2 regions of the Cupriavidus sp. 8B genome follow, and region 1 is predicted to be linked to the other one. Evidence: predicted binding sites of a transcription regulator. Region 1 holds the regulator's gene; the other holds the start of a gene.
The links. The regulator HrcA, encoded in region 1, represses chaperone genes, less so after heat shock. The targets are predictions, from matches to a motif close to TTAGCACTCNNNNNNNNNGAGTGCTAA.

Region 1 (6,331 bases):
CGTGCGGTTTCGACCACGCGGCCAGCGGCGTCGAGGGCGCGGATGCGCGAGCGGGTGACCGAGCCGTTGCCGTCGGGCTGGCTGGTCTCCTTGCTGACCAGCAGGTGGGCGCCGGCCTGGGCGGCCACCTGGGGCAGGTGGGTCACGCACAGCACCTGGCGAGCGCGGCCGAGTTCCTGCAGGCGGCGGCCCACCACCTCGGCCACCGCGCCGCCGATGCCGGTGTCGACCTCGTCGAAGATCAGGGTCGGGGTGGGCGCGGCCTCGCTGGTAATGACGGAAATCGCCAGGCTGATCCGAGCCAGCTCGCCGCCCGACGCCACTTTGGCCAGGGGGCGCGCGCTGACGCCGGCATGGCCTGCCACCAGGAACTCGACTTGTTCCAGTCCATGGCTTTGCCCTTCGTCGAGCGGGTGCAGCGCCACCGCGAAACTGCCGCCCGCCATGGACAGGCCCTGCATGGCATCCGTCACGGCGGCCGACAGGCTTTCGGCCGCCATCTTGCGGGCGGCGCCGAGGTGCTGGGCGATGGTGAGGTAGGCGGCGCGGGCCGCGGCCTCGCGCGCCATCGCCTTGTTCAGGTCCTGGGCGGACTGGAGATCGTCCAGTTGCTGGCGGCGCGCCATCAGTTCGTCCGGCAACTGCTCCGGCGGCATCCGGTACTTGCGCGCGGTGGTGTGCAGCGCCTGCATGCGCGCCTCCACCACCTGCAAGCGTTCGGGGTCCAGGTCGATCCGGTCGACGTAGCGGTTGAGCGAGTGCGCGGCCTCCTCGACCTGGACCAGCGCGGGGTCCAGCGCCGCCAGGACGTCACCCAGCGCGGGGTCGACGTCAGCCATCTGGCGCAGGCGCTGCACCACGCTGTTGAGCCCCGACAGCACCGAGCCATCGGCCTCGGACAGCGCCTCCAGCGCGGCGCGGCTGCCCTCGATCAGCCCGGCGGCGTGCGACAGCCGGTTGTACTCGGCCTGGATGTCTTCCCATTCGCCGGGTTGGGGTGCCAGCTTCTCGAGCTCGCCGACCTGCCATTCGAGCCGCTCGCGTTCCAGCTGCATCTCGCGCGAGCGGTGCTCGACGGTTTCGCGCTGGCGCACGCACGCGCGCCACGAGCGCCAGGCTTCGGCCACCGCGCCGGCCTGCGCGGTGAGCCCGGCATGGGCATCGAGCAGCAGGCGCTGGGCGTCGGGGCGCAGCAGCAACTGATGGGCATGCTGGCCGTGGATATCGACCAGGCGGTCGCCGATGTCGCGCAACTGGCCCAGCGTGGCGGCGCCGCCGTTGATAAAGGCCTTGCTGCGCCCGCTGGCGTCGACGGTACGGCGCAGCAGCACCGTGCCTTCGTCGCCGGTGAGGTCATGTTCGGCCAGCCACGCGTCGAGCCCGGCCGGGGTGGAGAAGGTGGCGCTGATGCCGGCCCGGGCGGCGCCTTCGCGGACCACGCCGGCGTCGGCGCGCTCACCCAGCACCAGGGCCAGCGCATCGATCAGGATCGATTTGCCGGCGCCGGTCTCGCCGGTGAAGACGGTGAAGCCCGGGGAGAAGTCGAGGTCGAGCGTATCGACGATGACGAAATCGCGGATGGACAGGCTGCGCAGCATCGTGGTCGACTGGTCGGGGCTGGGTGATGTCAGGTGGCGGATCTGGGCCGGTTCGGTGCGGATCAGAGCCGGTTGTCTTCGCTCGGGTACTCGTGCCAGTGCAGCTTCTTGCGCAGCGTGGCGTAATAGTTGTAGCCGATCGGGTGCAGCAGGTTGACGGTCTTGGCCGAGCGCCGCACCACGATGCGGTCGCCCGGCAGCAACGAGGTCAGCGACTGCATGTCGAAGTTCACGCTGGCGTCGCGCGCCGTGGCGACCTCGATCGACACCTCGGCATCGTGCGGCAGGACGATCGGGCGGTTGGACAGCGCATGCGGGGCAATCGGCACCAGCACCAGCCCCGACAAGGTAGGGTGCAGGATCGGGCCGCCTGCCGACAGCGCATAGGCGGTCGAGCCGGTCGGCGTGGAGACGATCAGGCCGTCGGAGCGCTGGTTGTACATGAAGTGGCCGTCCACCGACACCGCCAGCTCGACCATGCCGGAAATGCCGGAACGGTTGACCACGACGTCGTTGAAGGCCAGCGCGGAGAAGATCACGCCATCGTCGCGCACCACCTGGGACTCCAGCAGCATGCGGGTCTCGGACTCGTAGCGGCCCGCCAGCATGTCCGGGAGCACCGAGTGCACGTCCTCCAACGGGATGTCGGTCATGAAGCCGAGGCGCCCATGGTTCACGCCGATCAGCGGCACCGGGTAGCCGGCCAGCTGGCGCGCCAGGCCCAGCAGGGTGCCGTCGCCGCCGAGCACCACCGCCACATCGGCATGCTTGCCGATTTCGTTGGGCGCCAGCGCCGGATAGTCGGTCAGCCCGGTGGCCAGGGCGGTTTCGCGCTCGAACACCACATCCTGGCCGTTCCTGAGGATACAGGCGGCCAGCTCTTCCAGCGGGCCCTCGATGCCGGCAGTGGCGTACCTGCCGATCAGGGCGACGGTGCGAAATGGGGCGCGCGCGGCGCCGGGCTTGGGGAGCGAAGACATGCCGGGATTAGACCATACCGCCGTGACCATTGTCAGCAGGAGGGCGCTCGCCGCCGGGCCGGATCGCGGATGAGCCGCCCGAATGGTGAAAACTTGCGTAAAATCAGGAACATCATGGATGAACGTGCGAAAACGCTTCTCAAAACCCTCATCGAGCGCTACATCGCCGAGGGGCTGCCCGTGGGCTCTCGAACCTTGTCGAAGTACTCGGGGCTCGACCTGTCTCCGGCGACCATCCGCAATGTGATGTCCGACCTGGAGGAAATGGGGTTCATTACCAGCCCGCATACCTCGGCCGGGCGTATCCCCACGCCGCGTGGCTATCGGCTGTTCGTCGATACCATGCTGACCGCCCAGCCGCTGGACGGCGCGCTCAACCTGGCCGAGCTGACCGGCAAGATCCGGGGCCAGCTGCAGGGCCAGCAGCTCGGGCCGCAGCGGATGATCACCTCGGCGGCGCACACCTTGTCCAACCTGTCGCAGTTCGCCGGCGTGGTGATGACGCCACGGCGCGCCCAGGCGTTCCGCCAGGTCGAATTCATGCGGCTGTCGGACAAGCGCATCCTGCTGATCATCGTCACCCCCGAGGGCGACGTGCAGAACCGCATCATCCAGACCGAGCTGCCGTACACCCCGTCCCAGCTGGTCGAAGCCGCCAATTTCATCAACTCGCACTTTGCCGGCATGAGTTTCGACAACGTGCGCAACCACCTGCGCGGCGAACTGCAGGCGCTGCGCATGGATATGTCGCAGCTGATGCAGGCGGCGGTGGAGGCGGGCAGCAGCGCCATGGCCGAGGGGGACGACGATCACGTCTTCATTTCGGGCGAGCGCAAGCTGCTGGAGGTGGAGGACCTGTCCTCTAGCATGGAAAAGCTGCGCCGCCTGTTCGACGTGTTCGAGCACAAGACCGGCCTGCTCAAGCTGCTCGATGTCTCCAGCCACGCCCAGGGCGTGCAGATCTTCATCGGCGGCGAGAGCAAGCTGGTGCCGCTGGAAGACATGGCGGTCATTACCGCGCCCTACGAAGTCGACGGCCAGATCGTCGGCACGCTCGGGGTGATCGGGCCGACCCGCATGGCCTACGAACGGGTCATTCCGATCGTCGACATCACCGCGCGCCTGTTGTCCAGCGCGCTCAGCCAGAACTAGTGTTGGCCTGGCCCGGTCTCACAGACTGCCTGTTCCCCAGATCCTGTAAGCTCGGCGAGCCCTGGCTGGCGCGCGCCTTGTGCCCGCGCCGCCCCGCCACACCGGAAATTACATGACGTTTACTCCCGAACCGGCCTACCAGCATGGCCAGGCGCCGCGCACGGCCATCCTGCTGATCAACCTTGGCACGCCGGATGCGCCAACGCCGAAGGCGGTCGGCAGCTACCTCAAGCAGTTCCTGTCCGACCCGCGTGTGGTGGAGATCCCGCGCGCGGCCTGGCTGCCGCTGCTGTACGGCATCATCGTGCCACTGCGCTCGCGCGCCTCGGCGATGAAGTACGAGTCGATCTGGCTGCGCGAGGCCCATATGACGGGTTCCCCGCTGCTGGTGCACACCGAGCGCCAGGCACACGCCCTGCAGCTGCTGCTGAACCAGCAAGGCCATGAGGTGACCGTGGCGTGCGCCATGCGCTACGGCAATCCGTCGATCGGCTCGGTGCTGGAAGCGTTGCGCCGCCAGGGGACCGAGCGCATCTTGCTGCTGCCGCTGTACCCGCAGTACTCCGGCACCACCACGGCGACGGGCTTCGACGAGGTGTTCCGGGTACTCAAGCAGTGGCGAAACCAGCCGGAGCTGCGGCTGGTCAAGCATTTCCACGACCATCCGGCGTACATTGCCGCCTTGCACCAGCAGGTGGGGGCATACTGGGCGCAGCATGGCACGCCGGATTTCGCGCGGGGCGACAAGCTGATCCTGTCGTTCCACGGCGTGCCGCGCCGCACGCTGGAACTCGGCGATCCCTATCATTGCGAGTGCCTCAAGACCGGGCGCCTGCTGGGCGAGGCACTGGGCCTGCAGCCTGGGCAGTACCAGGTCACTTTCCAGTCGCGCTTTGGCAAGGCGGAGTGGCTGCAGCCCTATACCGCGCCCACCTTGCAGGAACTTGGCAAGGTCGGCACCGGGCGGGTCGACGTGTTTTGTCCGGGCTTTCCGGCCGATTGCCTTGAGACACTGGAGGAGATCGCGATGGAAGGGCGCTCCGAGTTCCAAGTGGCAGGCGGCAAGGTGTTCCACTACATTCCTTGCCTCAACGATTCGGAAAGCTGGATTGCCGGGCTGGCGGAGATCGGCTTACAGCACTTGCAGGGCTGGCCGCTGCGGCTGCCGCATCCGCATGAGCTGGAGGCCCGCCGCACGCAAGCGCAGACGCGCGGCGCCGCGGCATGAGCGTGGCGCTGCTCAACGCATGGAGGTGACGACATGAGTGTATCTTTCGAGGCCGATGCCCGCCTGCGCATCGATAAATGGCTATGGTGCGCGCGCTTCTTCAAGACCCGCTCGCTGGCCGCCGAGGCGGTGGAGCGTGGCAAGGTGCAGGTCAACGGCCAGGCGTGCAAGAATTCGCGCGAGGTGAAGCCGGGCGACACCGTCGTCCTGGAGGCGCACCAGCAACGCTGGGAAATCGTGGTGAAAGGGATTGCGGGGCTGCGCGGCCCGGCTGCGGTAGCCCAGACGCTCTATGCGGAAACCGAGGCCAGCGAGGCGCGCCGGCGGCAGGATGCCGAGAATCGGCGCCTTAACGTGGAGCCTGCATCGAAGCTGCAGGGGCGCCCGACCAAGCGTGACCGTCGGCAGATCGACGGGGTCAGAGGGTGAGGCGGACGGCCGCACGTGCAGTCGCCCGCAATCACCCGGCTGGGTCAGCGAACGTAGGGAACGATGTAATGCTTGAATACAGCCTTGCCGCTGCCGTATTCGGTGTCTCGTGGCGTGAAGGCGCCGGAGAGGCAGATGAAGGCTGTCATCACCGATAATGCGGCGAGAAGGAAGACCGTCAGAACAGGCAGCTTATGCATGGCTAACCTTTCGAGAGTGGCCCCACTTGAGTTGCATCTTCGACCCCGTTATTTTTGTCATTTTTATACGGTTTCATCTTAGGGTGTGCGCTGTTGCAAAGCAATATGACCCCTATTTCCGCGCACCCCCATTTGTAACCTTGTGTTTCAGTGCACCGTCGCTGTGCGCTCTTGAAAATTGAGGGCCTGCCACCAACTGCAGGCTACATTTGCTGATTGACCACCCGGCGGCCTGCGCCAGGCAGGCCGCGTCTTTGTTTTGATACGGATCGACATGGAAGAACAGAAGCAGACGCCATCCACCACGCCGCCGCTCACGCCAGCCAGCGAGGAGCTGAACACCGCCCCGGCCGGCCAGGCCGAGAACGCCGCCGCGGCGGACGTGGCGGCCCAGTTGGCCGCGCTTGAAGCCAAGGCCAAGGAGAACTACGACATGTTCCTGCGGGCTACCGCGGAGGGCGAGAACATCCGCCGCCGCGCCCAGGAGGACGTCGCCAAGGCCCATAAATTCGCCATTGAGACCTTTGCCGACTACCTGCTGCCCGTGATGGACAGCCTGCAGGCGGCGCTGGCCGACGGGTCGGGCGATATCGCCAAGCTGCGCGAAGGGGTCGAACTGACCGCCCGCCAGCTCGTAAGCGCTTTCGAGAAGGGCAAGATCGTCGAGCTGAACCCGGTTGGCGAGAAGTTCGATCCGCACCGTCACCAGGCCATTTCGATGGTGCCGGCGCCGCAGGAGCCGAA
Region 2 (5,776 bases), on a different contig from region 1:
GCGTGTTCGGCGGCAGCGAAAGCAAGGCGCAACTGAAGGCCCGCACGCATGACACGCTGGCCATGGTTGGCCTGACCCACGCCGAAGCCAAGTATCCGCAGGAGATCTCGGGCGGCATGAAGCAGCGCGTGGGCATCGCCAGGGCGCTGGCCATGGAGCCCAAGGTGCTGCTGATGGACGAGCCCTTTGGCGCGCTGGATGCGCTCACCCGCGCGCACCTGCAGGACGAGCTGATCAAGATCGTGGCGAAGACGCGCAGCACGGTGGTGATGGTGACCCACGACGTGGATGAAGCGGTGTTGCTGGCCGACCGCATCGTCATGATGACCAACGGCCCCGCGGCCACCATCGGCGAAGTGCTGAAGGTGGACCTGCCACGGCCGCGCGAGCGCATGGCGCTGGCCGGGGATAAGGACTACCACGCATGCCGCACGGCAGTGCTGGACTTCCTGTACCGCAAGCAGCGCAATCCCGCCCTGAAGGAAGCCGCCTGAGCCGGTGCAATGAGGGGCCTGGCGCTACGGCGCCGGGGGCGAAGCCGGGCCGGGGTTGCGGCTGTCATGGGCACGGCCGGCTCGCTCCGCTATCATGGACTTCAAACCACATAGTCCCAACCCGCCATGACCACCACGCCCACCTCCCCTGCGCCTCCCGCCGCCCCTGCTTTCGCTGCCGCGAAGTACATCAAGGAAATCGGCCGGGGCGTCAACGGCGCCCGTGCGCTGCCGCGCGAAGACGCCCACGCGCTGTTCGATGCCATGCTGGCGGGTCGCGTGGCCGATATCGAGCTGGGCGCGGTGCTTATGGCCTATCGCATCAAGGGCGAGGCGCCGCACGAGCTGGCCGGCATGCTCGATGCCGCACACGCGCATTGCCTGCCGCTGGCCGGCCCGGCGGACCGCATCGTGGTGTCCATCCCCAGCTACAACGGCGCGCGCAAGCAGCCCAACCTGGTGCCGCTGCTGGCGCTGCTGCTGGCGCGCGAGGGCATACCGGTGCTGGTGCACGGCTCCCGCCAGTTCAACGGGCGCGTCACCAGCATCTCGCTGTTCGAGGCGCTGGGCATCGCGCCTTGCGGCTCCGTGGCGCAGGCCGAATCCCAGCTGCGCAGCAAGGACGCCCAGCCCGGCCCGCTGGCCGTGCTGCCGATCGACGTGCTGTCGCCGGCGCTGGCCCGGATGCTGGACAAGCGCATGCAGATCGGCTTGCGCAACTCCGCGCATACGGTGGTCAAGATGCTGCAGCCGGTGGGCGCGCACTCCCCGGCCGAGGCGCTGCGGCTGTATAGCTACACCCACCCCGAGTACCGCGAAACCCTGACCGACTATTTCTCGCGCGAGCCCGCCAATGTGCTGCTGGCGCGCGGCACCGAAGGCGAGGTGGTGGCGGACGCCCGGCGCAACAGCCGCATCGACTGGCTGCACGACGGGCATCAGCGTACTTTGGTCGACCCGACTTCCGGCTCCATCGTGGAAGTGCCGGAGTTGCCGCCCGGCAGCGACGTGGACCAGACCGCGGCCTGGATCCGCCTCGTGCTGGACGGCAAGCTGCCCGTGCCCGCCCCGATCGCCACGCAGATCGACGCCATCCGCGACTGCCTGCAGCAAGGCACGCGGGTAGCCTGGGCCAGCCCGGTCTGAGCCGGGCCGGCTGCGCGGGCGCCTCTGGTCAGCGCTTGCGCTGGGGCAGGGGGATGCGGTCGTCTTCCCCCGGCACTCGCGGGAACTGGTCATCCTCCCAGCGCTGGGAGGCCGCTTCGATCGCCTCCTTGGTGCTGGCAACGAAATTCCAGAAGATAAAGCGATGGCCGTCGGTCGGGTCCCCGCCGAGCAACATCACGCGCGACGCCACCTGCGCCGTCAACGTCACCGGCTGGCCCGGCACCAGCACCGCCAGGTGCCGCTCCGGCAGCACCTCGCCGTCCAGCGCGATGGTGCCGTCCACCGGGTAGACGCCGCGCTCGGCATGCTCCGCCGGAATCTCCAGGCTGGCGCCCGCCTCGAGCTCAATGGCTACATAGAGCGTGCGGCCAAACACCTTCACCGGCGCCTCGGCGCCAAACGCATCGCCCGCAATCACCGTCATGCGTACGCCAGGGCGCTCCAGCTTGGGCAGCGTCGCCGCCGGATGGTGATGGAAGGACGGCTCGACGTTCTCGTGCTCCTTGGGCAGCGCCACCCAGGTCTGGATGCCGTGCAGGCGTGGCCCGGCATCGCGGGCGGCCTGGGGCGAGCGCTCCGAGTGCGCGATGCCCCTGCCCGCCGTCATCCAGTTCACGTCGCCCGGCCTGATGACCTGCTTGCTGCCCAGGCTGTCGTGGTGAAGCATCTCGCCCTCGAACAGGTAGGTGACCGTGGCTAGGCCGATATGCGGATGCGGGCGCACATTCGCCCCCTCTCCCGGCGGCATGGCCACCGGGCCCATGTGGTCGAAGAAGATGAATGGGCCGACAGTCTGGGTTGCCGCGGCGGGCAGCAGGCGGCTCACGGCAAAGTCGCCGAGGTCTCGGGTATGCGGCTTGAGCAAGTGTTCGATAGCAGACATGAATGTTCCCCGGTTTGGTCGATGCTGGCGCGCAGCACCACTGAGATAAATGAAAAGAGTGTAGCTGCTAGCGAAACACAGCATCTCATCTGGCGACAGAACCGGCAGGAGTAGCGGCCCTCTAATCATTGTCCGATCGTTGGCGCACCCGCGTGAGATAGTGGCCTCGCCACATCCCTCGCCACATCACGCAAGATGTCGGTTTAAAACACTATGTAGAAGCAATATTCGATTACCAGGAACTATCAACCCTATTGTCACTCGAACTTAGCAGTCCCCCGGCTTGAGTGCTAATATGTGTTGCAATGCAGTGCGAGCCCCCCAAAAGGTCCGCGCACGCGGGCAACCCACCCGCCGGAATGCGAAAGGAGCAATCGAGTGAACGCGGTCTTATCTGCTGACCAAACCCAAATGACCAACCGTCTGCCTACGGTGCCGCAGGGCGCCGGGACGTTTGCGCTGACCTTTCCCGGAACGCTGGGAAATATCGACAGCTATATCCAGGCTGTCCACCGTATTCCCCTGCTTACCCCCGAGGAAGAGCAGCGGCTCGCGCGCGAGTTGCGCGAGCACGACTCCGTCGATGCGGCGCGCCGCATGGTGCTGTCGCACCTGCGCCTGGTGGTGTCCATCGCCCGCCAGTACCTCGGCTATGGCCTGCCCCACGCAGACCTGATCCAGGAAGGCAATATCGGCCTGATGAAGGCCGTGAAGCGCTTCGACCCGGACCAGGGCGTGCGGCTGGTGTCGTACGCCATGCATTGGATCAAGGCCGAGATCCACGAATACGTGCTGAAGAACTGGCGCATGGTCAAGGTGGCTACCACCAAGGCCCAGCGCAAGCTGTTTTTCAACCTGCGCAGCCACAAGCAGGGCGCCCATACCTTCACGCCGGAACAGATCGACGCGGTTGCGCGCGAGCTGAACGTCAAGCCGGAAGAAGTGATGGAGATGGAAACCCGCCTGTCGGGCGGCGACCTGGCGCTCGAAGGGCAGATCGACGATGGCGAAGAAGACTTCGCGCCCATCGCCTACCTGGCCGACAACCACAACGAGCCGACCCGCGTGATCGAGGCCCAGCGCCACGACCGCCTGCAGGTGCAAGGCCTGGAAGAAGCGCTGTCCAAGCTCGACGACCGTAGCCGCCGCATCATCGAGGCGCGCTGGCTGCAGGTCAACGACGACGGCTCGGGCGGCTCCACGCTGCATGAACTGGCTGACGAATTCGGCGTTTCCGCCGAACGCATCCGCCAGATCGAAACCGCGGCGATGAAGAAGATGAAGGGTGCGCTGCAGGCCTTTGCCTAAGGCCGAAGCTCAAGCTCAAGCGCGCCAGAAATAAACAGGGCCGGTCTCGCGACCGGCCCTGTTTTATTTTTCCCGCCGGTTTCGCGCCGGCGGCTCGCCTCAGGACAGCAGCTGCTTGAGGTCGTGCACGATCGGCTCCGGCCCCTGGCCGTGGCGGATAAACAGCCGCAGCTTGCCGCTCGGGTCGAACACATAGCTGCCCGCCGAGTGATCCATGGTGTAGTTGTTCGGCGAAGTGCCCGGCACCTTGGCGTAGAACACCTTGAAGTCCTTGGCAACCTTCTGCAGCGCGGCATCGTCGGCCGGGCGCATGCCCAGGAAGCGCGGATCGAAAGCCGGCACATACTGCGCCAGCAGAGCCTGCGTATCGCGCTCCGGATCCACCGTGACGAACAGTACCTGCACCTTGTCGGCGTCCGGACCCAGTTGCTCCATCACCGCCTTGAGCTCGGCCATGGTGGTCGGGCACACGTCCGGGCAATGCGTATAGCCAAAGAACATCACTACCGCCTTGCCCTTGAAGTCGCCAATGGAGCGCACCTTGCCGTTGTGGTCGGTGAGGACGAAGTCCTTGCCGAACTCACTGCCGCCGGTGATATCGACGTTCTTGAAGGAAGCCTTCTGCTGACCACATGCCGCCAGCAGCAGCGAGCACAGGGCCAGCAGGCAAAACCGGCGGAAAGTCGCGAAGGTGGGGAGAAAGGCTGAAGGGAAGCGGTTTGGCATGCGAGTTCGGGTGGTGTTGACGGGCCGGACCGCCCGGCAGGCGGCTGGACGCGACAAGGTCACATTAACAGATGACACGCAGTATCGCCGATCGGGGCCGCCACGCGCGCATGCCGCGACAAGATGCCGCAAGCCTGCCCGGCCCGCTCAGGCCTGCGGCAGGAACTTGAAGTAGTGATCGACCAGCAGCGCGGCGAACAACAGCGAGAGATACAGGATCGAGAAGCGGAAGGTGCGTTGCGCCAGCGCGTCCGAGTAGTTGCGATACATCTTCCACGAGTAGGCCAGGAAACCGCCCCCCAGGACCAGCGCGGCCGCCAGGTAGATATAGCCGCACATGCCGTACACAAAAGGCAGCAGCGTGGCCGCGATCATGATCAGCGTGTACAGCAGGATGTGCAGCAGCGTGAAGCGCTCGCCGTGCGTCACCGGCAGCATCGGCAGGCCGGATTTGGCGTAGTCGGCGCGGCGATACAGGGCCAGGGCCCAGAAGTGCGGCGGCGTCCACGTAAAGATGATCAGCACCAGGAACCAGGCTTCCGCCGGCAGGTCGCCCGCGACCGCCGCCCAGCCGAGCGCCGGCGGCATGGCGCCGGACAGGCCGCCGATGACGATGTTCTGCGGCGTGGCCGGCTTGAGCAGGATGGTGTACACCACAGCGTAGCCGACGAAGGTGGCCACGGTCAGCCACATGGTCAGGTCGTTGGTGTAGACGTGCAGCAGCCACATCCCTGCCCCGCCCAGCACCGCGGAGAAGACCAGCGTCTGGATGGTGGTGATCTCGCCGGTGGCCGACGGGCGCCATGCGGTGCGGCGCATCAGCGCGTCGACCTTCTGCTCCACCAGGCAGTTAATGGCGAAAGCGGCACCTGCCAACAGCCAGATGCCGGCAGCGCCCCCGATCAGCACCGGCCACGGCACCATGCCGGGCGTGGCCAGGAACATGCCGATGATGGCGCAGAAGACGGCAAGCTGCGTCACCCGCGGCTTGGTCAGGGCGGCGTATTGGCGGACCAGGTGGCGAACCCGTCCGAGGGGATGTGTGTGGGTAGCTGTAACCACTGAGGAGTTCTTGTCTTTCATGTGGCGCGCGCGGCGGCCGGCACGTCGGTAGCGATGTCAGCGGACCGGGCCGCGAGCCCTATATTGTAGTTGAGGCGAACCAGGAGCAGCAGCAAGACCGCCGCGCCGCCGTTAT

Region 2: rpoH (RNA polymerase sigma factor RpoH) is a predicted target of HrcA. The motif match lies at 2,812-2,838, and genes of this name have one in related genera.

The regions. Positions count from the first base shown of each region.
Region 1 covers NZ_BAAILO010000132.1:2,568-8,898, forward strand. Annotated here, with positions in the region: gene recN (DNA repair protein RecN) at 1-1,598, opposite strand, end outside; gene ACYP5B_RS14210 (NAD kinase) at 1,661-2,578, opposite strand; gene hrcA (heat-inducible transcriptional repressor HrcA) at 2,693-3,730, shown strand; gene hemH (ferrochelatase) at 3,843-4,958, shown strand; gene ACYP5B_RS14225 (RNA-binding S4 domain-containing protein) at 4,992-5,387, shown strand; gene ACYP5B_RS14230 (hypothetical protein) at 5,432-5,587, opposite strand; gene grpE (nucleotide exchange factor GrpE) at 5,862-6,331, shown strand, end outside.
Region 2 covers NZ_BAAILO010000211.1:38,109-43,884, reverse strand. Annotated here, with positions in the region: gene ACYP5B_RS21170 (ABC transporter ATP-binding protein) at 1-494, shown strand, start outside; gene ybiB (DNA-binding protein YbiB) at 621-1,640, shown strand; gene ACYP5B_RS21160 (pirin family protein) at 1,669-2,544, opposite strand; gene rpoH (RNA polymerase sigma factor RpoH) at 2,956-3,852, shown strand; gene ACYP5B_RS21150 (SCO family protein) at 3,952-4,578, opposite strand; gene cyoE (heme o synthase) at 4,726-5,661, opposite strand; gene ACYP5B_RS21140 (COX15/CtaA family protein) at 5,658-5,776, opposite strand, start outside.